2 linked regions of the Prosthecobacter dejongeii genome follow. The protein of the gene in region 1 interacts with the protein of each later gene in a pairwise test. Links are inferred from orthologs where the notes say so. Each region holds a gene or a part of one and is shown on either strand. Other genes may lie near its edges. The genes, in order: dprA and recA.

What was found.
Region 2: the proteins of dprA (region 1) and recA interact in binary tests that used the Bacillus subtilis proteins (3 or more experiments, as listed by UniProt). The link is inferred for Prosthecobacter dejongeii from one-to-one orthologs.

The regions. Positions count from the first base shown.
Region 1 is NZ_JACHIF010000002.1:281,545-289,711, forward strand. What follows is about bases 5,194-8,167. They hold dprA (DNA-processing protein DprA), read right to left. Parts: upstream 7,244-8,167; coding sequence 6,143-7,243; downstream 5,194-6,142. Other genes in these bases: HNQ64_RS06415 (glycosyltransferase family 4 protein), read right to left, coding at 5,194-6,069; HNQ64_RS06425 (L,D-transpeptidase family protein), read right to left, coding at 7,328-8,068. In the rest of the region: HNQ64_RS06395 (hypothetical protein), read left to right, coding at 1-360; HNQ64_RS06400 (enolase-like domain-containing protein), read right to left, coding at 749-2,215; HNQ64_RS06405 (SGNH/GDSL hydrolase family protein), read left to right, coding at 2,312-3,007; HNQ64_RS06410 (NfeD family protein), read right to left, coding at 3,031-4,473; more of HNQ64_RS06415, read right to left, coding at 4,783-5,193. UniProt on the Bacillus subtilis protein: Protein that helps load RecA onto ssDNA during transformation. Binds cooperatively to circular ssDNA, is able to bridge different segments of DNA. Favors the loading of RecA onto SsbA- or SsbB-coated ssDNA and formation of RecA-DNA filaments.
Region 2 is NZ_JACHIF010000001.1:925,104-941,989, forward strand. What follows is about bases 12,665-15,471. They hold recA (recombinase RecA), read right to left. Parts: upstream 14,717-15,471; coding sequence 13,613-14,716; downstream 12,665-13,612. Other genes in these bases: HNQ64_RS03570 (voltage-gated chloride channel family protein), read right to left, coding at 12,665-13,350; HNQ64_RS03580 (O-antigen ligase family protein), read left to right, coding at 15,019-15,471. Also shown: HNQ64_RS03520 (SUMF1/EgtB/PvdO family nonheme iron enzyme), read left to right, coding at 1-1,601; HNQ64_RS03525 (hypothetical protein), read left to right, coding at 1,677-2,549; HNQ64_RS03530 (PSD1 and planctomycete cytochrome C domain-containing protein), read left to right, coding at 2,708-5,140; HNQ64_RS03535 (DUF1501 domain-containing protein), read left to right, coding at 5,160-6,611; HNQ64_RS03540 (protein kinase domain-containing protein), read right to left, coding at 7,186-8,538; HNQ64_RS03545 (GAF domain-containing protein), read left to right, coding at 8,637-9,284; HNQ64_RS03550 (S8 family serine peptidase), read left to right, coding at 9,287-10,015; HNQ64_RS03555 (hypothetical protein), read right to left, coding at 10,028-10,258; HNQ64_RS03560 (RNA polymerase sigma factor), read right to left, coding at 10,318-11,034; HNQ64_RS03565 (hypothetical protein), read left to right, coding at 11,183-12,076; more of HNQ64_RS03570, read right to left, coding at 12,073-12,664; more of HNQ64_RS03580, read left to right, coding at 15,472-16,437; HNQ64_RS03585 (VanZ family protein), read right to left, coding at 16,364-16,786; HNQ64_RS03590 (CopG family antitoxin), read right to left, coding at 16,821-16,886. UniProt on the Bacillus subtilis protein: Multifunctional protein involved in homologous recombination, DNA repair and competence.

The sequences.
Region 1 (8,167 bases):
TACGTTAGGCCGCCAGTGCTCCCTCGTGGATTGAATGAGAAGGCCAAGACGAGTTTTGAACTGGACATGGCCCCGCCCACGAGGGGCTGGAAAGGACAGGGAAGACTGCGGCTCCAGGCCGATGCCACGCTGGAGGGACGTAACCTGGAGGCGCGCTGCAATGGCACGCTCTTAGAGTCCGTGAGCGATGTCCGTGAACCTTTTGAAAATCCTTACCCTTCCTTGTTAGGCCTGCCTGAAAACCTGCATGCTTGGAGCCTGCCCACCGCGCTTTTAAAAAATGGCCCCAACATCTTTGAGGTTCGCCATCTGGGTGGTAAACCTGTGACTCTGGAATACCTGGATGTGAGCATCGCTTGAGCTTCGCGGGCCAAAGTCAGGGGCGGTCGAAATTTGAATAAACATTGTTTGTGAAGGAGCACCATGTACCCAAAACAACGATTCTAGACTTTGGGCTCCTAGACCACTCGACCGCCCCTCACCCCTGGCCCTACTCCCCGCAAGCGGGGTGAGGGGGATGTCTTTTGGCCTTCGTCTAACAAAGACCATTCACACCTTCAAAGAGGCAGCACTGGTCTCGACCTTATCTCAGGTTTACCCCTCAAACGCTGGAGTGCCGCAGGCCGCAAGACAGAGCGCGAGTTTTCAACCCGCCTAACTTTCCTAGCGATAGCGGCCTACCCAATAGCCCTCGTTCGCTCTTCTGCCGCTCTCCAAAAGCATCTGCTAACGCCGCAGCGACTCGGCGTCACAACTCCGTCATGCCGCCGCGTTTGATCCAGGCATTCAGGGGTTCATAGCTCTCGAGATCCAGCTCAAACGCGCAACCAAAGGGCGCTGCATTGACACTGTGAAGATCCAACCGCCCTTTGCGAATATGCAGCGTGGGAAAGCCACTTTCATGCTGGCGATAAAGATCGCCATGGTGCAGGAGGGCGGCGTTTTGTATGGCATCGGGATGCATCGAGAGTCCTTTGAAATAGTGGTGGCCATTGCGCTCCACATGCGTCACCCCCAGGGCGGCCATCATGGCCAGATCTTGCAGTAGGGCTACGGGGCCCACATTGGCTAGATCTTCGCCACTGAGAATGAGTGGGCGCGAAGAAGTGGCCGCCCGCACTTTCAGCAAAGCCGCATTGGCTAGGCCTTTGACGATGCCTTTGCAGTTCTTGTGACTGGTGCCGATGTAGCCCAGAGCCAAGGCGCGGGGGAGGTCGGTCACTGCGCTGTCGGATTCATCAATGATGAGTCCAGGCCCATCCTGCCAAGCGGCGAAGGCAGGAGCGACGTCGTCTTTCAGTGCATGGGCGCGATGCAGTGGTTGCTCAATGAGCAGCAGGTTTTGAAAAAGTGGGGCGAGGGCAGGTTCGGCTCGCAGCGTCTCGTAAAAGTCGCGGAAGGAGGCGAGGTCTAGAAACTGCTCATTGCCATCCAGCGTGGCGTGAAAGCCCGTGTGACATTCGCGAGTGAGAACCGTAGTGATTTCGCGCAGCCGTTGCAGATCAGTTTCTGGCTGGCCGCAAACTTTGATCTTAAAGTAGCGCAGCCCATAGGCGCGGATGGATTCATCGAGAGCGTGAGGAAGTCCATCATGCAGTTTTTCCTCTGCTGGGATGTCTTGAGCGAAGAGCGGATCTCCCAGACCCACGGTGTGGCGCACGTTGATCTGAGATAGAGGCTGTGGAGCTAAGACTCGGGCCACCGAAAGACCGTGCAGCTCCTCATGAATCTCTCCCAGATTAATGCCTAGGCAGTCAGAGCCTAACAAAGAATGCAGGGGCGTGCCTGCTGCTTTGGCGAGAGCATCCAGCACGGCCCGCTCCATGAGGCTCACACCCAGGTTGGCCAGCAGGGAGGGGATCTGTTTCACGCTAGCCCAGCGGGCCTGCTCTTGATACAAAGTCTGCCACCAAGCAAAAAATGTGACGGGTGTGGCTGACGCTAAACGAGCGATGCGGGAGGCATTCTGGACCACGGCCAGCATCTCAGCCAGATCCTGCTCAAAATAGCTGTGAGGATCTTTGGTAAACCATTTGGGCGGCAGGCCTTCACTGGCGGTGCCCTGGATGGTCTTGCCATTCACGCTCATCTCCACCCGCACCAGCAGGTGGGGCAGGGCGCACATGCTGGCAATCCCATACCGAAAGGGAAAACGCGTGCGCATGGGCAGCACATGAAAACGGAAGTCGTGAATCTGAAATCGCATGAAGGACATGGGAACGCAGATGCGTTCAGGTTTCACGTTCTTTCCGCTGGTCAGGCAGGATTTGCCGGGGCGGTGTAGGGCGGTGATTCATCGTCTATCTCTCTCATGAAACTTCGCCCTCTGCTGCTATCGTTGCTCTCGCTGGCCCTTGTGGCACCTGCCTGGTCCCAAGAAACCAAGGCTCCCGCCAAAAAAGCAGTGCCGAATCCCTCGCTCCTGCCCGTGCAGGATGTGGCGGGCCTCCCCCGCGTGCTGCTGATCGGGGATTCCATCTCCATGGGCTACACGCTACCCACACGGAAGCTGCTGGAAGGCGTGGCCAATGTACACCGCATTCCCCAGAATGGTGGGCCGACCAAAAATGGTGTGGCCAACATCGAAAAGTGGTTGGGTAACAGCAAGTGGGCGGTCATCCATTTCAACTGGGGTATCCATGACCTGAAGTTCATGCCGGATGGCAAACGTCAGGTGGAAGCTGCGGACTATGAAGCGAATCTTCGCACGCTGGTGACACGCTTACAAAAGACGGGAGCGAAGCTGATCTGGGCCACCACGACGCCCATTCCAAAAGGCCCACTGCTCCCACCGCGCGAGTTTGGTGAAGTGAGCGAATACAATGCCATCGCCGCCAAGGTCATGCAGGAGAATGGTGTCACCATCAACGATTTGAACGCCTGGATCACTCCCAAACTACCCGAGATGCAGAAACAGCAGGACGTGCATTATCATGAGGCAGGCTCTGAGTACCTGGCGCAAAAAGTCGCGCAAGAAATCAAGGCTGCGTTGGCGGGAGCGAAGTAGATTTCATCCTTCAATCTGACACGTTACACCAACGGCTCCACGATGATCTTCGGGCCCTGGATTTCGCGAATGCGGACGGGGGTGCCATTGGGCAGGTAGCCACCTTCCACCATGGCCTCCAGGCGGCGCTCACCAAACTGAACGGTGCCGTAAGGGCGCAGGGCACTGCAAGCATGGCCCTCATTCCCCACACTCAAAGAGACCGTGGGTGTCATCATCGCCTCGCCACCATCAATGGAGGAGGTGAGTACCAATTTCTTAAACGGACCCGTTTCAGGCAAGAAGCGGAACACGGCCAGAATGAGAACGCCCGCACCGAGGATGCCTAACGCAAAGTTGCGCAGCCCAAGGGCATAGACCTGGAGATCGAACCCCACCTCCTGCGGGATGTCTTTGCCATCTCCTGGCAATGGGGTCGGAAGCGGCACTTCCCAGCCGGACATGGTGTAAACCAGGGCCACCATGATGAGGAAAAAACCGAGGATGCCTGGCACCAGCAGACCGGGGAAGAGGGCGAGCTCAAGGATGAGTAGAAACACGCCAATGACAAACAGCGCTGCCACCACCGCTGTCTCCTGGCCCACCAGACTGCCCGCCACATAATGACCAAAAAAGAACAAGCTGAAAGCAGCGATGGAAACAAATCCGGGAATGCCAAACCCTGGCGTCTGCATTTCAAGATACCCACCCGCCACGCCGATGAGAATGAGGATGGCTGCATATTTGGTGACCCAGATGGCAATGGCCTCAAACATCGTCGGTTCGGCTGTGACCGTGGCTCCTTTCAGCCCTTCAGCCTTTTTGATGTCGTCCAGGCTGTCCACGATACCTTTCGCAAAGACCGGTTTGCCATCCAGTTTCATGGTCGCTTCCTGGGCATCCAGAGTGAGGATGGAGTCCTTCGTATCCAGCACGAGATCGCCCACTTTCAGCTCACGACTCATGTCAATCATGGCCTCGATCACACGCGGGTCGTGGCCTTTGCGTTTGGCTACGGCACGGGCCATGCCCATGGTGGCAGAGTTCATCTTCGCGCGTTCGGCATCGCCCATTTCCTGGGCATTGCCATAAATGGGCGTGGCAGCCCCGGCAGTGCTGGTGGGGGCCATGTAGATGCCATCGGTGGCCACGGCGATCATCGCGCCGGCGGAAAGGGCGCGTTTATTGACGAAGGCAAAGCTGCGGGGTTTCAGCTTTTGCAGGTCATTCATCATGAGGTCCACCGTGTCCCAAAGAAGCCCGCCAGGGGTATCCAGGTCAAAGATCACCGCTTCAGCGCCTTCATCCGTGCAACGTTCCAGCGTGCGGGACATGAACTCAAACCGGGCGCGGGCGATGAGATCCTCCTCCCCCACCGGGATGATGACCACTTTGCCTTTATAACTGCCTGTCTGTGCCTGGCCATGACCGATCATGATCCACAGACTGAGGCAAACCAACAGCGGCAGGAGCAGGGCAGACTTCATGTCGTGCACCATAGCGGGCCGAAGCTCGATGGCAATGCGGGAGGTGGGGGTGAGGCGAGACAGGAGCACACGCTCAAGGAGTGAGGGCTTCCAGCCCTCTCGAGATCCTCCTCAACTCCTGCAACATCGAAGGCCGGGGCGGAGCGCGAGTTTTTAACTCGCTTAACTTTCCTGGAATCTACGGATACGTCAACGTCATCGCTCACTGTCAAACCGACCTGTAGGCACTGTGGCTTGGGGCGAATGCATCACTCGGAGAGTGATGCATACTGTACTTGCGCTCTAAGCGCAGGATCTCCACCGAGTGGCCTAACCACGAGCTGCGGTGAGAACTTCATCGAAACGCTCAGCCATGCGTGCGGCGCTGAATTCGTTGCGCACACCTTGCAACCCCTTGTTGGTGATCTGTTCCCGCTGGTGGTCATCCTGCAGCAGGGTTTCCAGGGCATCTGCCAAGGAGCTCACGTCATCGGGTGCACACAAAACGCCGCCACCGGAGGCCGCAATGAGCTCGGGGAAGGCGCCATGCTCAGGCTGCACCACAGGCACGCCACTGGCCATGGCCTCGACGATGTAAAGGCCAAAAGCCTCGCCATAAGTGGCGGGCACGGACATGACGGTGAGGTTGCGGAAGAACTTCACTTTGTCGGTGAAATTCAGGTTGGGGTGCCACTCCACGCGCTGGGTCAGCCCGGCCTGCTGGAGCTTCTTTTTCAGACCGTTGACGTACTTGTCATCGGCGGCGGTTTTGGCCCCGCCGATCTTCAGTTTCACCCGTGGGACCGTGCCGCGTTTGGCGAGTTCAATGTAGGCATCCACCAGGGTGGTGAGGCCTTTGCCATGGATCATGCGGGCGAAGTAGCCGATCACGGGCCAGTTGGGGTCGGGCTCGGCCACGCCGAAGGAGTTGGCATCCAGGCCATTGTAAACCACGGCCATTTTTTCCTCACCTACGCCCAGTTTCTCCTGCATCACGCGGGCGTAAAACTGGCTGGGAGCGACGAACCGGGAAACATGCTGCGCATTCACCCGCATGGCGGACCAGGACTGGCTGCGGTAAGGCTCGATCAAGGTATCGAGAAAGGAATCTTCCCCCTGAAGCGAAACGACCACGGGGATGCCGAGATCACGCTCGATGGCTGGGCAAAGGCCCATGAGCAGGCTATTAGAAAGGGAGATCACATCGGGGCGACCCTCGGTGCGGATCCATTCGATGAGGCGCTTCCACTCCGGCCACTGGCGGCCGCCTTCGCCTTGCAAGGCCCCCAAGGCCATTTCGCCAAGATCGCGCGGGCTAGTCATGCCCATGAATTTGGAGGCAAAACGCAGCCGCTCCGGTTTATCCAACCAACGGTGGATGAATCGCGGCATGAAACGGAACCAGGGCAGCTTCTGCTGCAAATACAAGGAGATGCCCCCTACCCGAATGCCAATCTCAGGGTTGGGTGCCTCGCGATCCGTCACCAGTGGGAGGTAGAGCGGAGCCATGATGGCATCATGCCCGCGTGAGCGCAGGGCTTTGATCAGCGCATGATCTCGCAGGCAGCTTCCGCAGTGAAAGTTGCCGGTGCCGGGCGTGAGGTGGAGGATGCGCATAGGAGCTGGGACAGAGAAAAGGGGCGCGATGTTTAACGCAGGGGATACGCATCGGCAAGGGCCGAGGAATCATTCATCCCACACGAACATAACGTCGGCCAGGCAATGCCCGGACGAGACGTTTCATTTCCAGGCGCATGAGGTTGACATTCACCGTGGCTGTGGCCAGGCCTGAGCGGGATGTCACTTCATCAATGTGCAGTTCTTCCGTGCTCAATGTCTGGTAGAGAATCTTTTCATCCAAGGTGAGATTGGCAGGAGACGAGACGGGTTCCACCTTAGGCGCGATGGGGGCTGTGGGGAAAAGGGTGGTGAGGTCATCCAGGATATCCGCCGCATCCATCACCAGCTTGGCCCCTTGCTGAATGAGGCGATTGCAGCCGCTGGAGGTGGGCTTGTCAATGGGCCCTGGCACGGCATAGACGGAGCGGCCCTGCTCAGTGGCCTGCTGCGCTGTGATGAGAGAGCCGCTCTTGATCGGGGCCTCCACCACCAGCAGCCCACTGCCCCAGCCTGCCACCACGCGGTTGCGATACGGGAAGGTCTGGCGATCTGCCATGCGATCCACCGGGTATTCACTGATGACGGCACCATTTTCAGAGATGCGCTGGGCCAGGGCAATGTTTTCAGGCGGATAGAGTTTCCCCATGCCTGAGCCGATGACCGCCACAGTGCGTCCTTTAGCCGCCAGGGCAGCCTCATGAGCGGCGGTATCAATGCCACGCGCCAGACCGCTGATGACGGTGTAACCCGCATAGGCGATCTGAAAGCTGAGCTTCTTGGTCGCATTCATGCCGTAGATCGTCGCATGGCGGCTGCCCACCACGCCGATGGCCTGATGGTCGCGCTTTTGCAGCTCCCCCCATACGTAGAGCAGGATGGGTGCATCGTAGATGCCCTTGAGGAGGGGAGGGTAGAGATCATCCTCCTGAGTTAGCAGGGTTAAGCCGCGATCTTGAATCTTTCGCAGCTCCTGCTCCAGTTCCACCACGCTTTCCCAGGCCGCAATGGCTTCCGCCTGCTTCGGGCCAAAACTTTCCACCTGGGCGATTTCAGATGCCCTGGCCCGCAGCGCGGCTTCAGGAGAGCCAAAGGCCTGCACCAGCCGCCGAATGCGCACCGGTCCCACTTGGGGGATCAGGTTCAGGGCTAGGTAGGCTTCCGTGCGGGTCATGCAGCATGGTCGCGAAAGTCCGGGCAGACTCAAGCCTGCATGCGCTCCTTTCTTCCCGTGAGGGCAGTTTTATCAAAGCACGCCTCAAAGATACAGAGTGGTCCCTGGTGGCACAGTCCCTTTTTTAGGAGCCTTTTTACGGCTTCCTGGGCGCATCCCGCCATCGGGGGCATTGGACTTCGGCTTCTTCACCTTTTCGGAAGTCACTGGGGCCAGTGGCACTGGCGGTTCATACTTGGCGTATGCTGCATTGCCCGTTACCTGCACGGGCGTGCCGTGGGGAGTGGCATGATAGAAGATGGAGGCCATCTTGGTCGGCAGGCGGATGCAGCCATGCGACGCTGGATACCCCGGCAGGTATCCCTCATGCATGCCCACCGCCCCGACCACACGCATGAAGTAATGCATCTTGGCCCCGACAAATCGCGCCCCCGCCGGGCAGGGATCAATACGCGAATCCACATCTTCCATCACCACATTTCCCTCCGCATCCACATAAGCTCCGTAAATGGACGAACGGTGATAAACATCTTTCTGGGTGATCTTGAAACTGCCTGTGGGGGTGTCATGACCATCACGGCCCGAGGAAATGGGGGATAGGCCCACCAACTTGCCGCCCTTGTAATAGCGAAGGCGCTGCGCCGACAGGTCAATGACCAGTTTGGGACTGCCTGCCACCTGATCACCGATCCAAAAGCTGTCGTCCCGCTTGGGCGGTCCCGCCTGGCCGGCTGCTTCCTTTGGAGCCGAACTGCAACTGCTCATCAATAAACCTGCGGCCAAGAGGGTCAATGCAGAGCGGAGAAAGGAGGAGGCGTCAGTCATGGGCGGGAGTTTCCTGATCAAAAAACGAGCACAGGAGATTGTCGAGACTGGAATACGATCTGGATGTCTTATGAGCTGAGTTTTCAAACCAAGACCGCG
Region 2 (16,886 bases), on another replicon or contig:
CAACACCTCCGTGCTGTGTGGAATTGCCCCCCTTCCTGGCCCCTGGCACCATGCTTGGCAATTACCAAGTGCAGGACCGCCTGACACAGGAAACAGAATCTGAAACCTACCGCGCCATCCAGGTCACGGTCCAGCGGCCCGTGGCCCTGGTGCTACTGCGGCCTGACTTACTGAGCCAACCCGATGCGATTCAGGGATTCAAAGAACGCGAACGGCTGAAAGCCTCCATCTCGCATCCTCGAATCGCGCCGCTTTATGAAGCCGGTGCCGTCAATGGACTGATTTTTTATACCCGTGAACTGCCGCGAGGCCGCAACCTTGAGGAAATGGAAGCCGCTGGGGAGCATCTCTCTGAGCGGAAAATCGCCGAGCTGCTCTTTGGCGTCGCCGAGGCCATGCAGTATGCCGTGGAGCGTGGCAACCACCATCGCCGCCTGTATGCGCGGGATATTTACCTGGATGCCGAGAACCAAGCCAGCATCGTGAACATCTTCCGCCCAGCAGGCAGCCGGCCACGTGTGGCCGTGGAAGAAGTGGCGGCACTTTTAGACCTCGTGCAGCCGCTCGCCAGTGAAGGCAAAGCCCGCGGGCTGCTCGCGACCTTGGCAGACGCCGGGCATGACTGGAATGGTTTGTTGGAAGCTTTGGACGACGTTCGCGATGCCATGCGGGAACGCAGCATCATGCGCCGGATCGAGGCCGAAGAGGGTGCCTCTGCTAGCAAGCGCCCTACCCCCTGGTGGGCCTGGGCTCTGGCAGCAGCGGCCCTAGCAGCCGTTTTTGGTCTGGGCAATCTGGTGGGCACCGCTACGCCCACCACGACACCTTTGCTCAAGGAGGAAATGGTGACTATTCCTGCCGGAAATTTTATTTATCAGAAGAAGGAATCCCGCAACCTCCCGGCTTACCAGATCAGCAAACACGAAGTCACCATCGGCCAATACGGTGAATTTGTGAAGGCGCTGGAAGACTCTCCCACGACCACCTTTGACCACCCCGACCAGCCGAAGACCAAGACTGGCCACACGCCTGCCAAATGGGCGGAAACCTATGCAGCCGCCAAAGCTGGGGCCACCTTCAATGGTCAACCCCTGAGCCTGAACACCCCTGTAACGCAGGTGGACTGGTGGGATGCGTACGCTTATGCCAAATGGAAAGGCCAGCGCCTGCCCACCGAAGAAGAATGGGAAAAAGCCGCGCGCGGTGAAAAGGGCCTGCTGTTTCCCTGGGGCAATAAAGCGGACAAAACCCTAGCCAATCTGGGAGATGACTACGACGCCAATGGTAAAGGCGGTGGTAAGGACGGCTACAATCTCTGGGCACCGGCTGACCGCAAATCTGGCGATGTTAGTCCCTATGGCATCTGCGACTTAGCAGGTAATGTCTCCGAATGGACCGCCAGTGAACGCACGGGCGAACTCTGGCCCGCCCACCCGGATTACCCAGACCTGCGTGTACCTGTGGTACGCGGTGGGCACTTCGCGCTCAAAGGCAGCAACGATCTTTTAACCACCCGCTTTTTTGCTGAATCAGCTTCAGAGTCCACCCTGGCCCGTGGCTTCCGCACGGCCAGCGATCTCACCCCTGCCCCGAAAAAGTGACCGGGAAGCCGTTCTTTGAGGGCTGGAGCGCATTTTAGAGTTTTCTGTTCCTCCATTTTCCGCTTTCAATCAGTCATGCGCTATCTCACCCCCCTCTTTTTCTTTTTGCTCGCGCTCACCGCGCAGGCCCAGTTCCAGGTCGGGCTGACCTTACCCCGAACCAATTATATGGTGCTGGAAGCTATCCCTGCCTCCGTCACAATCACGAATCGCTCTGGTGCCGATGTCGTGCTGGGTGGGCCTGGTCGTGCCGTGTGGATGTCCTTTGAAATGACGGATAGCAGTGGCCGCCCCCTGGCACCTATTGAAGTCTCTGGGGTAGAGCTGGTGCAGATTCCCGCCGGTGGCACCATCCAGAAAAAAATCACGGTGACGGATGCCTACTCACCCACTGAAATCGGCAACTACGGCCTAACAGCACGTGTGGCACACACCCCATCAGGACAATTTTACGCGAGTGCCCGTGTGCGTTTTAACATCACCGATAACAAACCGATGTGGGAACAAGCCTTCGGTGTTCCTGAAGGCTACAAAGGCGCTGGCGAAGCCCGCCGTTATGCCGTGATTTTGTTCACGGATATGGATAACACTTCCCTTTATTTCCGCCTGATTGATGACAAGACGAAGCTGCGCCTCCAGACCTACCGCCTGGGCCCCATCAGTATGGCGCATGATCCACAGATCACCCTGGATCGCGAAAACAAACTCCATGCGCTCTTCCTGGCTCAGCCACACATCTATGCACACTGCATCGTGGCTCCAGATGGTTCCTTGAAAAAGCGCTCCTACTACCGTGAGCAAAATGGAGATCGGCCCCAGATGGCGCTGAATGGCAAAGGCGAAGCCGAGATCCATGGCGGCGAATACTTTGACCCCACCAAACCTCCAGTCGCGCCGAAAAGCCCTGGAGGCCGCAAGGTCTCTGAAAAACCCCCTGGCTTGGAGTGATCCAGGCTGCAGATCACCTGGGAGGGCTTGCTGAGTGCAGCCCGAGCTCCCGTCTAGGACTCAGCTAACAGAACTTAGCAAGTCTCTGCTCTACCAATGGACTATCCTCGCAGCCCTGGGAAGATACACGGCTGAGCCGCGTATCTAGCCCTGATTCCATGTCGCGGCTTTTCCCATTTCTTTGTCTGTTTTCGCCCCTGCTCACTGGGAAGCTGGCTGCGGTGGATTTTTCTCGGCAGATCCGCCCCATACTCTCCGAGAACTGCTTTTTCTGCCATGGTCCCGATGAGGCAAAGCGTGAGGCCGGGCTGCGGCTGGATGATGAAGCGGCAGCTAAGGCTGATCATGACGGCGTACGAGCCGTGGTGCCAGGAAATCCCGCTCAAAGCGCTCTGCTGCAGCGCATCCTCTCCACCGACAAGGATGAAGTGATGCCGCCGCCAAAGCAGCACAAGGTCATTCCGCCGGCCCAGGTGGCGCTGCTGAAACAATGGATCCAGGAAGGTGCCAAATGGGGCGGCCACTGGAGTTACGAAAAAGTGGTTAGGCCACCCGTCCCTCGGATAAAAGACACCCAACCGATTGATGCGTTTCTACTGAAACGGCTTCATGAGGACAAACTGGCTTTCCAAGCCTCTGCCGATGCCTCGACACTGATTCGCCGGGTGGCCTTGGATTTGACAGGACTGCCGCCCACGCTGGAGGAACTGCAGGCTTTTCAAAAAGCCCCGTATGAAAGGATGGTGGATCATTTCCTGGCCAAACCCGCGTTTGGTGAACACTGGGCCAGGCAGTGGCTGGATCTAGCCCGCTACGCTGACAGTTCCGGTTACCCCAGCGATCAACCGCGCGAGATCTGGGCCTTTCGAGATTGGGTCGTTCGGGCACTGAATCAAAACCTGCCGTTCGACCAATTCACCATCGAACAAATTGCTGGGGATCTGCTGCCCGACCCGACGGACAATCAACTTATCGCCACGGCTTTCCATCGCAATACCATGACCCAAAACGAAGGTGGTACCAGCGATGAGGAATTCCGCATCGCTGCTGTGGTAGATCGAGTCAATACCACCTTTGCCGTGTGGATGGGCACCACCATGGCCTGTGCGCAGTGCCACACGCACAAGTATGACCCTCTCACCCACAAGGAATACTTCCAGGCCTACGCCTTCCTGAATCAGAGTGCGGATGCTGATAAGAAAGACGAAGCCCCCTTTCACGAAATTCTTCCTGCGGAAGTGAAGAAACAACGCCAGCAGTGGCAGCAAGAAGCCGTTGGTTTGGAAGCTCAGTTCGCTAAAAATCCCGAGACTTGGCTGAAGGGTTACGAAACATGGCTGACGAGCAAACCGGCCATCAAAGACAAGAAGGTCACCGAGGCCCTAGCCGCCGCGAAACGGAACCCAGAGCAGCAAAAGACCCTGCAAACTTATTACACCCGCTTTGTCGCGCCCGAAGCCAAGGCCGAGCGTGCGCGATTGAATTTTCTGAACAAGGAACTCAGCCGCACGAAGCCCGTCACGGTGCCGGTGATGATGGACTTGCCTAACAAAGAACGCCGGAAGACCCACATTCAACTCCGTGGTAACTGGCAGGCACTGGGCGAAGAAGTACAGGAAGGCACCCCCGCCGTTTTCCCCCCACTGCCCGCAGAAGCTCCACGGAACCGGCTCACGCTGGCACGCTGGCTGGTGAACCGGGAAAATCCCCTAACCGCACGTGTGACCGTGAATCGCCTGTGGGAAAGTTTGTTCGGCATCGGCATCGTGCGCACCAGCGAGGAATTTGGCAGTCAGGGGGAGTTACCCTTTCATCCAGAACTGCTGGACTGGCTAGCGGCGGAGTTCATGGATAGCGGCTGGGATATGAAGCACTTGCTACGCTTGATGGTGACCACGCAGGCCTACCGCCAAGACTCCCGCAGCACGGCTGAGCTCAATGAGCGCGATCCTGAAAATCGCCTCCTGGCTCGTGGGCCGCGCTTCCGCGCGACGGGTGAATTGCTGCGCGATCAGGCCCTGGCCGTCGGCGGACTGCTGAGTCATAAAATGGGCGGCCCCTCAGTGCGCCCTCTGGCACCAAACATGGGCCTCACCACAGCCTTTGGTCGCAGCAATGACTGGACGCTGAGTGAAGGTGAAGACAAGCACCGTCGCAGCCTCTACACAGAGATGCGGCGCAACAGCCCTTACCCCAGTTTTAGCACCTTCGATGCGCCTAACCGCGAAGTATGCACCATCCGCCGGGGTCGCACGAACACCCCACTCCAGGCCTTTGTCACGCTCAATGACCCCGTCTTTATCGAGACGCATCAAGCCATGGCCCGCAGACTGATGAACGTGGAAGACAAGATCGGCCACCTTTACCAACTCTGCGTGGCCCGCACTCCCACTGACCACGAACGGGCCACCCTGCAAAAGCTGCATGACGAGGCGCTGACCGACTACCGCGCGCAGCCGCAAGAAGCTGTAAAAATGGCGACTGATCCCCTAGGCCCAGCGCCCAAAGACGCAGACATCGCTGAACTAGCCGCCTGGACCACTGTGGCCAACGTGGTGATGAACCTGGATGAATTTGTGATGCGGAGATAACTTTGCCCTGACTGTGCCCATGAACCCCGTCCGCCACGACAGCCTCGAATTCACCACACGCCGCACCTTCCTGAGTGGGGCGGGCCAGTTTAGCCTGGGGGCCATCGCTCTTCAGGCCCTGCAAGGCCAAGGTAAAGCCATGCCTGGAACAGAGAACCCCATGGCCCCGAGGGTGACGCACCACGCGGCCAAAGCCAAGCGGGTGATCTACCTGCACATGTCTGGCGCGCCCCCGCACCTGGACCTTTTCGATTACAAACCGGAGCTGGTGAAACACGATGGGCAGAACTGCCCAGACTCCATCCTCAAAGGTCGTACCTTTGCCTTCACCACCGGCGTGCCAAAGCTGATGGGCACACCTCGAACCTTTAAACAGTATGGCAAAGCAGGCATGTGGATGAGCGATGCCTGCCCGAACTTCCACACCATCGCCGATGAGATTACCATGGTGCGGTCCATGCACACGGACCAGTTTAATCATGCCCCTGCGGAGCTTCTGTTATTCACCGGGCATACCCGTCAGGGACGGCCTTCTCTGGGCTCCTGGGCCACTTACGGACTGGGCACGGAAAACCAGGATCTACCCGGCTTCGTCACCCTCATCTCCAGCGGCACTCAGCCCAGTGGCGGCCAGGGCCTGTGGGGCAGTGGCTTCATCCCTTCCGTCTTTCAAGGGGTGCAATGCCGCAGCAAAGGTGATCCTGTCTTGTATGCCTCTGACCCAGCGGGCATGAACCGGAACCTGCGCCGCCGCACGCTGGATGCTCTGAAGGATCTGAATGAACAGCAGGCCGCAGAACTGGGCCATGCAGAGACGGTGACGCGCATCGCCCAATACGAGCTGGCTTACCGCATGCAGATGAGTGTGCCGGAGGTGATGGATATCTCCAAAGAGCCTGCCAAAGTCATCGAGGACTATGGGGCCAAGCCCGGGGAAGCCAGCTTTGCGAATAACTGCCTGCTCGCCCGCCGCTTGGTGGAAAAAGGCGTGCGCTTTGTACAGCTCTTTGACTGGGGCTGGGACTTTCATGGCACCTCAGAGGCCTCTGGCATCACCGATGGTCTAACGAAAAAAATGGCCGAGACGGACAAGCCCGTGGCCGCACTGATCAAAGACCTGAAACAACGGGGGCTGCTGGAGGATACCCTCATCATCTGGGGCGGTGAATTTGGCCGCACCCCTTTCCGCGAGGGCCGCACCGCTGCTAGCAAGGTGCTAGGGAGGGATCATTACCCCGATTGTTTTACCCTTTTCATGGCAGGTGGTGGAGTAAAGTCCGGCTTTGACTATGGCAGTACGGATGAACTGGGCTTCAGCGTGGCGGAGAAAAAAGTCCACGTTCATGACTTCCAGGCCACGGTGATGCACCTGCTGGGCTTTGACCATGAGCGCTTCACTTATCGTTTCCAGGGGCGTAACTACCGCCTTACCGATGTACACGGTCATGTGGTGAAAGATCTCCTGGCTTAATGGAAGATCTCTCACTCCTGCGAATCTACCACGCAGAACATTGCGATTTGGCCCGTTGCAAATACTGGAATTGTCGTTAGCCTCGCCACGCTCAGTCTCACTTGTGGATGCTGTAGCATTCAAACAAACACGTTACATAACACACTATGAAATACGCCCTCCTCGCTCTCGCAGCATCGGTCATCGCCGGTGGTCTCGTCTCCTGCGCCTCCAAGGCTCCCCCACCGCCACCACCAGCACCGGTGCAGATGAGCAAGTAATTTGAATGGTTTCGAGGTCGTCTCATAGACTACCTGTTTCCAACCGACACTCTCTCTATGATCCGTCTTCTCTCCATTGGCCTCGCTTCTGCCTCCTTGCTCCTCGCTTCTTGCGCTAGCAAAAAGGCGGATTGTTCCTCCTGCACGGCACCTAGCGGCAAAGCTGCTGCGGCCTGCTGCTCAAAGGAAAAGAGCGCCTGCTGCGACTCCAAAAAGGGTCACAAGCACTAAGACTTCAACTCGTGGTTTAGCCACTCACGTCGCACCGCACGCTGGTCACCTGGCGGGCGGTGCTTCATGTACAGGACCTGCACTCAGAGGCCCAGCCGCCGCTGACGCCGCTGGAGGACCTGACGGACGATGCGCGTGAGTTCCGCACTGTCATAGGGCTTGGGCAAAACATCGGCAAAGCCATAGGCGGCTGGATGCAGCATGGCGGGATCACTGCGGTAGCCGCTGGAGACGATGGCATCCACCTGGGGATCAATCTGCAAAAGCAGCTCCATGGCCCGGGCCCCGCCCATCCCCATGGGAATGGTGAGATCAATGAGGACCATATCAAAAGGCTGACCCGCCAACATGGCCTCGCTATAGCGGCGCACAGTATCGGCACCATCGCCTGTCTCGACGATCTCAAAACCTTCCTGCTTCAGATTCCTCACGATGAGCTGGCGCAGCAGCAGGTCATCCTCCAGCACTAGCACCCGCCCCTGAAGCGGGCGGGAGGAGGGAGCTGGCGTGGTCACCTGGATGGGTGCCTGGGCAGACTCCATGGGCACTGTGAGACTAGCCAGCAGGGCCTGCTTAAACTCTGCAGCCGAGTTGTAGCGCTGATTTCGGTCTGGCAGCAGCGCACGTACGATGACCATGTCCAGACATGGGTCTGTGCCCACCAGGGCAGACGGCGGCTGCCACGCGCCACGCGGGACGGTGCCGGTGAGCATCTGGTAAAACACCACGCCCAGGGCATAGATATCCGCCCGATGATCAATCACAGCCTGCGGGTCATACTGCTCAGGCGCAGCATAGTCAGGCGTGCCCATGGCCATGTTACTATGGGTGAGTAGGGTGCTGGGTTTATCGAAACGTTTGGCGAGGCCAAAATCCGCCAACTTGACGCGACCATCATGGGCGATGAGCACATTCGCCGGCTTGATGTCACGGTGGACGAGGCCTTTAGAATGCGCATAAAAGAGCGCATCGCAGAGAGCGGGAAGGATTTCCACCGCTCTGGCGGGCGTGATTTGCCGGGTGCTGAGGAGGTGGTGCAGATCCGTTCCCTCGATGTGCTCCATGACGTAGTAAAGGTAGTCCCCCACTACCCCGAAATCATAGACGCTGACGATGTTGGGGTGGCTCATTTGAGCCAAGGACTGGGCCTCCCTTCGGAACCTTTCTGCGTAAGAGTAATCCGTGCCGTGCTGGCGATGCAGGATCTTGATGGCGACGGACCGGTCCAGCTTCAACTGACGCCCGCGATACACAGCTCCCATCCCGCCTTGGCCGATGAGGGCATCAAAGACATACTCACCCGCAGGCATCATCCCTGTGAGCTCAGAAGGGGAGGGATAAATCTGCATGGGGGCCCAGCCCGCCACACCTTCAGACACCGAAGGCGCCGCCTGAGGAGGCGGCGTGCGTTTGCCGAAGGAGAAAAAACGTTTCATGAGACCCGAAATCTTTGGGTGGGCCGATAGTCGAAACATTGTCCCTCTCCCGCAAGCGTTCTCTTCTCAAACCCGCGTCTTCATGCTATGCCTAAAGAATGGCCGCGCCGTTTTCCAGCTTTCCAGACCCCGAATTAAGCTCGCTGGAGGAGAAACTGGCGCTGAGGCGCGAGCACTTTACCCAGCATGCCCTCCAGCAAAACCCCGCAGCCCTGGTGGAAGGCCTGCCCGCAAGGCTGATCCAGCAGACGCTGGCCAGCATCCAGGCGGATGAAGGTAGCCTATGGCTTGCCCTGGAAAACTCCCAAATCCTATTGCCTGTCTGGAACAATGGGCCCGATGCAGCGCGTTTTGTGGGCAGCTTTCGCCTACCTGCCACCCAGGGCATCACCGGCCTGGTCTTTACCAGTGGCCTGGCCGCCAGTGAGAGCGAGGTGTGTTTTCACCAGCGGCAAAATCAGGAGTTGGATCACAGCCTGGGCGTGCTCACCTGGGCCATGCTGGCCGTGCCTCTAAAATTCGCCGGTGAATTGCGCGGGGTGATTACCGCCGTGCGGCTCATCCGTCTCCAGGATTTGCCAGAACTGACCCGTGTGCCGGAATCCACTGCAGACTTCCCCTCCCACTATGCTCCGCCAGCCGCCTTCACCCCGGGGGATCTAAGCGCGATGGAGACGACCGCAGCGGCAGTGGGAAAATTGACTGAACACCGCCTGACGGCCTGGGTGCTGGGCACGGAGGAATGACCATGACGCACGAGGACCTCCAAAACGCCACGGGCCAGGGCGTGCGCATCGCCATTCTCGATTCGGGGATCGAGACGGCACACCCTGCCCTAGCGGGGCTGACACTCCGGGACGATGTCACCTTTGCCCGAGAAGGGCCTTTTCTCAAAGTCACCGAAAGTGGCGGCGATGCCATGGGCCACGGTACGGCCATTGCCTGGATCATCCGCAGCCTCGCGCCGGAGGCAGAGCTAGGCAGCTTCCGCGTGCTGGATGGGGACCTGCGCAGCCGCACCACCATCATCTGGGAGGCCGCCCGCCTGGCCATGCAGCGCGGGTACCACATCCTGAATTGCAGCTTCGGCAGCCCAGGCGAGGCCCGTTTTGTCATGCCCTACAAGGAATGGACGGACGAAGCCTACCTGCGCCGCACCCACATCGTAGCGGCATGCAGTAATGAAGACGCCAACCTACGCGAGTGGCCAGGCTGGTTCCCCACCGTGATCACGGTGAATCTGGCAGATCTGCCGGATCACCCCTGGGCCCACCGCCCAGGCAGCATGGTGGAATTTTTAGCGCATGGGCACCAAGTACGCGTGCCCTGGCAGGGCGGGTGGAAGGTGGTGACGGGCAGCAGCTTTGCTGCACCTCGGGTCACGGGTTGGCTGGCTCGCCTATTGTCTCTGCGCCCGGATCTGAGTGTGGAAAGCGCGAAGGAGATGATGCGAACGCTGGCCATCCCCATGCCCTAAAGAAGAGTATGCTCAAGCTGCGCGGCTGCGAATGGCCCTGCCCAGGTAACGCAGGTATTCGGGATGTTCTTTGAGCAGCAGAGCCAGGGCGGAGCGCTCTTTGGCGTCGGCCTTACCCGCAGCGAAGGCATCCAATCTCGGGATCAATTCCGCTGGCGGGTCGCCCATGTCGTGGCCTTCCACGTCAGGCACCATGCGGCGGAGGAAATTGGCGAGGATGGAGAGATCGTGTTCGGCATTCATGGCGGGGTATCTATGGGTGGATGCAGGGCCGGTGGGGAACTTGCACAGAAAGTAGCTTTTTATTCCGAAGGGCCTAAAATGGCCTCGGCCCCTTCGCCACAGGCTTCGAGGAGATCCTGCCAGGAAATCTGCAAAGTCGGCTCCTTTTCCGCTAGGTAGGCTAGCGTGGCATCGCGGATCTGCTCCATGGCCTCCATCTTTTTCCGGGAGATGGTGCCCTCATGGCAGCCTCCCCACACGGCGCAGAGATCCCGCTGTTTCACCTCCTGGAGGAGGGAAAGCCGCAGCACCAGCAGAGCCTCAGCATCCGTCTGGGCCAGGGCATGCAGCAGGGCATCTCGCAGCAGTTGGGCCAGCGGTGTTTCCTGGGGCGCGGCCTTGGCCTCTTTGGATAAGGAGTCCAGCGGGTCGGCATCGTTATCCTCGTGGGTCAGATTCGTGGCAGGGACCATGCGGCGGTGCTTGCGCAGGTATTCCAGCCAGACATTGGCTGCCATGGTGCGGACGAATCCCACCAGAGGGCCTGAGCCGGAGTAAGCCTCCAACTTTCTCTGCGCCCAGAGCTTTTCCGTGACGATCCCGATCACTTCCTGGGCATCGGCATGGGTGGCACCCGCAGCCGCCAGTTTGGCCAGCATGGAAGGTTTCAATTCCTGATCAAAACGTGCCCAGGCCGCCTTGTCACCATCCAACAGATCTTGGGCAAATTCGTAATCCGCCGCATGAAAAGTACTGGGCAAGGCAGACGTGGCATGGGCGGCGGGCTCAGAGCTCATGGGGCTTTTTACTCGGAAACTCTCCCTGCCGCCACCTGAAAGCCGGGGAGAAAACGGGTCTAAAGACATTTCAAATGAACAGTGTCTTTTAAGATTGCCTTACTCCGGGTCTGTCGGTTACATTTGCCGTCCGTCTCTTGAAGAAAGCATGATCGCCGCCCCCCCACGATGCTCTCTCCTCTTTCTGTTGTTGTTCTCAGCAGCAGCCGGATCGCTCATGGGGCAGTCCTTGCCTAAAGTGAGCGCCACAGGCAGTGCCGTGGCTAACCCGCCTGCTCCCCTGGCTGTCCCGCGTGTGAACTCCCCCACCATGCCACGGCTGGGCTACTCCAAGTATCCCTGGAAGACGGACATCATGGCCACGGTTTTTTGGGTGGGTGAACAACCGACCGAAAACAACCCCACGCCTAACAACAAGAGTTCTTGGGACACGGAATGGGAAAAGAACTTCGGCGGCTACGATGACCCGGATCCCTTGAAACGTGGCAACAACTTCTGCCCGCTCAATTTTACCCCTGGGCTGAATCCCTTCTACATCGCGCTGCCATACAATGACTGTCAGGACTACTCCACGCACAAGCCTGAGGCCTCACGCGTGATCCCATGGTTTAAGCAGCGTTTCACCAAACCTGGTAAGACCGTGCTGCGCGGCACCTGGGTGGCGATCCGTTATGGCAACCGCGTTTGCTACGCCCAGTGGGAAGACTGTGGCCCATTCGTCACGGATGATCATGAGTATGTCTTTGGCAATGCCAAGCCCAAGAACACGAGCAATCGCGGAGCCGGCATTGATGTCAGCCCGGCGGTGCGAGATTACCTGGGCATGAACAGCAATGGCAAATGCGACTGGCGCTTTGTGGACGTTCACGAAGTCCCTGTTGGCCCCTGGCGCACTCTGGGGAATAACAATCATTTCGTCAAAGCCCAGGTGCAACAGCAGACCCAGCGTAAAGCCGATGTGGCCTCCCGGTTGGAAGAACTGCGCAAGGCCCGCGATGCTTACTTCAAGCAGAATGGCAATGGCGAGCAGCGGCTGCGCTAGTGTTCTGGCGGTCGTTTAGGCACGCCGATTTTCTGGGCGCTGTAAATGCCGGAGTGACCGCTGAAAAAATACGCCACGAAGCAGGCCACGCCGAAGTAAACCGAGTAGTGAGCCCCAAAGAGCTCAATGCCCATGATTGTGCAAGCCAGGGGCGTATTCGCTGCGCCTGCAAAAACAGCGATGAACCCCAAAGCGGCAAAGAGCGCCACCGGCTCCTGGAAAAGCAGACCGAGCTGATGGCCCAGCGTAGAACCGATGAAGAACAAAGGAGTGACCTCGCCGCCTTTGAATCCGCTACCCAAGGTCACCAAAGTGAACAACGTCTTCCACAGCCAGCTCCAGGGTGTGACACCTCCAGTCTCAAACGAAGACACAATGCTCACCCCACCGGCACGATTCGCCTCGACCCCCAAGCCCAAGTAGTCGCGTGTCCCGAGAAGATACACCAGCCCAATGACAACGAGCCCACCAACCGCCGGGCGCAAGGGAGGGTAACTCACTAGCTGGGCCATCCCCCGCTGGAGAGAATGGGTCAACGCGGCGAAAAAGCGCGCCATAAGACCAAAAGCGATGGCGGCCAGCCCCACCTTTGCCAAAAGCAGCCACTCTAAAGGAGCACGCAAACCCGCCTCGGGTGAAACTTCCAGATGATACAGGGTGTGATGGATGCCCCAAGCCGTGCAGGTGACATCCCCCACCAGGCTGGCCACCAAAACGGGAATCAAGGCCTCGTAATTCAACCGCCCCATCACCAGCACCTCCATGGCAAAGATGGCCCCTGTCAGAGGCGTGCCAAACACCGCCCCAAAGCCTGCGGCAATGCCACTCATGAGCATGAGCCGTTGATTTTCTGGACGCACCCGAAACCACCGCGCCAGCAGTCCCGCCAAGCTACCGCCCATCTGCACCGCCGTGCCCTCACGCCCAGCCGAGCCACCCAACAGATGCGTGACCAATGTACCCAGCAAAACCAGCGGGGCCATGCGAGCAGGCACCCCTCCACCCGGTTGATGGATTTCATCCATGAGCAGGTTGTTCCCACGCTCACTCCCTTTGCCAAACCGATGGTATAACCACCCGACCCAAACACCCCCGACGGGCAGGCCCCAAATCAGCTCTGGATGCGTGGCATGCGTGCGCGTCACCCAGTCCAGCGCCCATAGAAACAGAGCGCTGGCAGAGCCTCCCACCAGGCCCACAGGCACCGCCAGCAGTGCCCAGCGCAGCAGCAGGGCCACATCAGTCAGAGGGGAGGGCAAAAGACGCTTGATCACAGAGCCTGCACTTTTCCCCGGGCAGGACCAGGCGTCCAGTGGGGATCTTGGCTAGGCGCGCTGTCCCAGATACCGTTTGGTCATCATGCTAAACCAACCAGCACGTTTGAGCATACAGCTCATAATCGACTCCTCAAGCTCTCAGCGCCACCTGCTGTGCAGGTGGTTCACCTTGAGCTCAGGAGCTTCCCACCCAGTGAAGACTGTGCGGAGTCCATTCTTGGAGGACGATCTCAGCTTTGAGATCGTTCTCCTCTTCAAATTACTCGGTGATAGGCGCGGACGCAGCAGGCGCTGGAGTAGCACCGCCCCCAGTAGAGCCGCCTTTTTCATTCAGCTTCGCCTTCACCGCAGCTTCGATCTCGTTGTAGAGAGCGGCATCTGCCTTCAGGGCTTCCTTGGCCGCATCACGACCCTGGGCGAGTTGTGTGCCTTTGTAGCTGATCCAGGAACCGCGCTTCTGCAGGATGTCATTTTCCATGGCTAGGTCCAGCATGGAACCCACATTGGAAATGCCTTCATTGTACATGATGTCGAACTCGGCCTCGGTGTAAGGAGGGGCGAGCTTGTTTTTGACGACCTTCAGCTTCGTACGGTTACCGGTAACAGTACCGTCGCTGCTTTTGATGGCACCGATGCGGCGGATGTCCACACGCACACTGGAGTAGAATTTCAGAGCCTTACCGCCAGGAGTGGTTTCAGGATTACCAAACATAACGCCGATCTTTTCACGAATCTGGTTGGTGAAAATGCAGCAGGTGCGGGCTTTCGAAATGATGGCCGTGAGCTTTCGGAGGGCGGCGCTCATGAGACGGGCCTGAGCGCCCACGGTGGAGTCGCCAATGTCACCTTCGAGCTCCTGGCGTGTGACCAGAGCCGCTACGGAGTCAATGACGATGACGTCGAGTGCATTGGACCGAACGAGGGTTTCACAAATGCGCAGAGCTTCTTCACCTGAACTTGGCTGAGAGACGAGGAGTTCATCCATCTTCACCCCAAGGCGGCGTGCGTAATTGGGATCGAGCGCGTGCTCCACGTCAATAAAGGCTGCCAGACCACCTGCCTTTTGGGCTTGAGCGATCACGGTAAGCGTAAGCGTGGTTTTACCCGAGGATTCAGGGCCATACACTTCCACCACACGACCGCGGGCAAAACCGCCGACGCCAAGAGCCTGATCAATCAAGACATTCCCTGTCGGGATGACGGCCACATCCACTTTTTCATTACCAGCCATGCGCAGGATGGAACCTTCGCCAAAGTCTTTCTGAATCTGCTGAATAGCGAGATCCAGGTTGCGGGAGCGTGCCTCAGCAATCTTGTTGGCATTGGGCTCAGCGGAGGTTTCTTTAGCAGGGGACTTGGCCATGGTGATAGAGCGTAAAATTAAATGTTCGAGCGAACAGTTGACGCACAAGCGTGTGTTCGTAAAGCAGTTTTAGACCCGTTTCCAAAAATCTTGCCTTTCTGAAAGGAAATGAAAAGACGGTGAGCCCGCCTCCTAGATTGAAATCGCCCAGGGTGAATTCGTCTTTTCAGCAGACAGTCCGTTTGAAAAACAGTCAGTGGACTTAAAGCAGGGCGCAGTCGGGGAAGCAAGCACGCAGAGTGCTGTTTGCAGGAAGACCTTGGCTAAAACCTAAACTGTGCTTAAGGTTGGTCTCCTTTCTAATGCCTGAACGCCCGCCATTCTCCGCCGTCGGCGCTACCACTTGGCGACTGGACGATGCGCCTATCCCCTTGTCAGGCGAGCAGGCCTTCTCCTGGCGGCAGTCTTTACTGCTGGCCAATATGGCAGGCTTTCTGGGCGGCTATTTCGTGATGTATAACCAGTGGCTACAACTGGCCTGGGGACTCATTTTGGCCACGTTGTGGCTGCTGGCTGGCGGCCATGAAAACCTGGCAGAGGCACTGCGGCGTGACCGCTGGATGCAGGCAGCGTCCGTACTCTGGGCGGCACTGCTGCTGCGCAGCTCCCTCTTTGAATCTCCAGGGGCCACGCTGACGACTTTATGGCTGGGCTGGGGAAACAGTGTCTTACTTCTCGGCTTTCTCCTGACACTTTGGCAGGCAGCTAAGCGACCCGACATCGTCTCGGCGATTGGCAAACCACTGGTGGCCATGGCTGCTGTAGCGGCCTGCGTGAGTCTAGGTGTGTTCTACACCGTGCATCCAGAAGCCGTCTTTGGCGCACGCCTGCGCAATTGGTTCGTCTATGGCGGCTGGAATTCCGTCAATTCCGGCCTCACCTTTGGCTTTGCCGCCTGCTGGGCTGCCGCAGGCTGGATGGAAGCCACGAGCACCCGCAATCGCCGGCGTTGGCTGCTCGCCCTGGTTTTACTGGATGCCGCCACGGTGCTCACTCTGAGTCGCGGAGCCCTCCTGGCCCTGCTGGCCGGGCATTTCATCCTCCTTTTAGCCTCGGGCTGGCGGCGCACTTGGCGGCCTCTCGCCACCCTGGCGTCCATCTTGGTTCTGTTTCAACTTTCCGCCCCCCTGATTTCTCACCTCGCAGCCCAAGATGCCTCCAAACGGCGCGGGATTTCCAACGAAGCGGCCATGCAGCAAATCGGCGATGCCGTGGTTTCATCCAATCCGATGCAGACCGCGATGGCTCGTTCTGATAACGGGCGCTTTTTGATCTATGGAGCCGCCTTGGGCAGCATGACTACCTGGCAGGACTGGCTCCTGGGCAAGGGCATGTGGGCGGATGATGACTGCTGGTCCTGCTCTCTCCATTGGTACCCTGAGCATCTGCATGGTGTGTTTTGGGATACCTTTGTGCATGGTGGCCTTCCTGGTATTCTTGGACTCGGAACCCTCGTTTTTTGGGGCCTGAGCCGTGCCTACGTCTTGGCAAAACGCGGGGAGGTGATCTGGCTGATGCTCAGTGGTTACGGCATCACAGGTTTGCTTTTTGATGGTGACAGCGTCTGGGCACTAGTCACGGTGGCCAGATATGAACCGCTGCTTTTTTGGACCCCTTTGGTGATCGCTACGGCCCGTTTCACCCAGCTCACTTTGCCGACGAGCGCAGGGTCCAGCGCACGAACCAGCATGCCACTAGGGCCCCTGTGGCGGCCCCGGTGAAGTCCGCTAGCCAATCACCCACATCATTGCCACTGCGGCCAGGGGTGAAGGTTTGATGGAACTCATCTAAAGCTCCGATAAGGCCCCCAAAAATGGCTCCAGCGAGAGCCCAAAGCCCAAGTTTCAGTGGGGCACCCCGCCCCTGTAAGTAAGCGAGCACGAAACAAAAACCGCCTCCACTGAAGTAGAGGAAATGGATGATCTTATCCTGAAAAGGAATCTCCGGCCCTGGTGGGAGCGTGCTCTGCGAGGAAAGGGTGAAAAGAACCACGCCCCACACGCCTACGCCCAGCCACCACAGCCAGCGCTGGACGATCAAGCGAACCAATAGGGGCGACATAGAATCCATGAAGATGCCTCAGGCAGCAGGCTCAATGGTGACGTTACTCCCGCATTTCCTGCTCCATGCGCTCGCTCAACCACTGCTTGATCATGCTCTGATAGTTCAG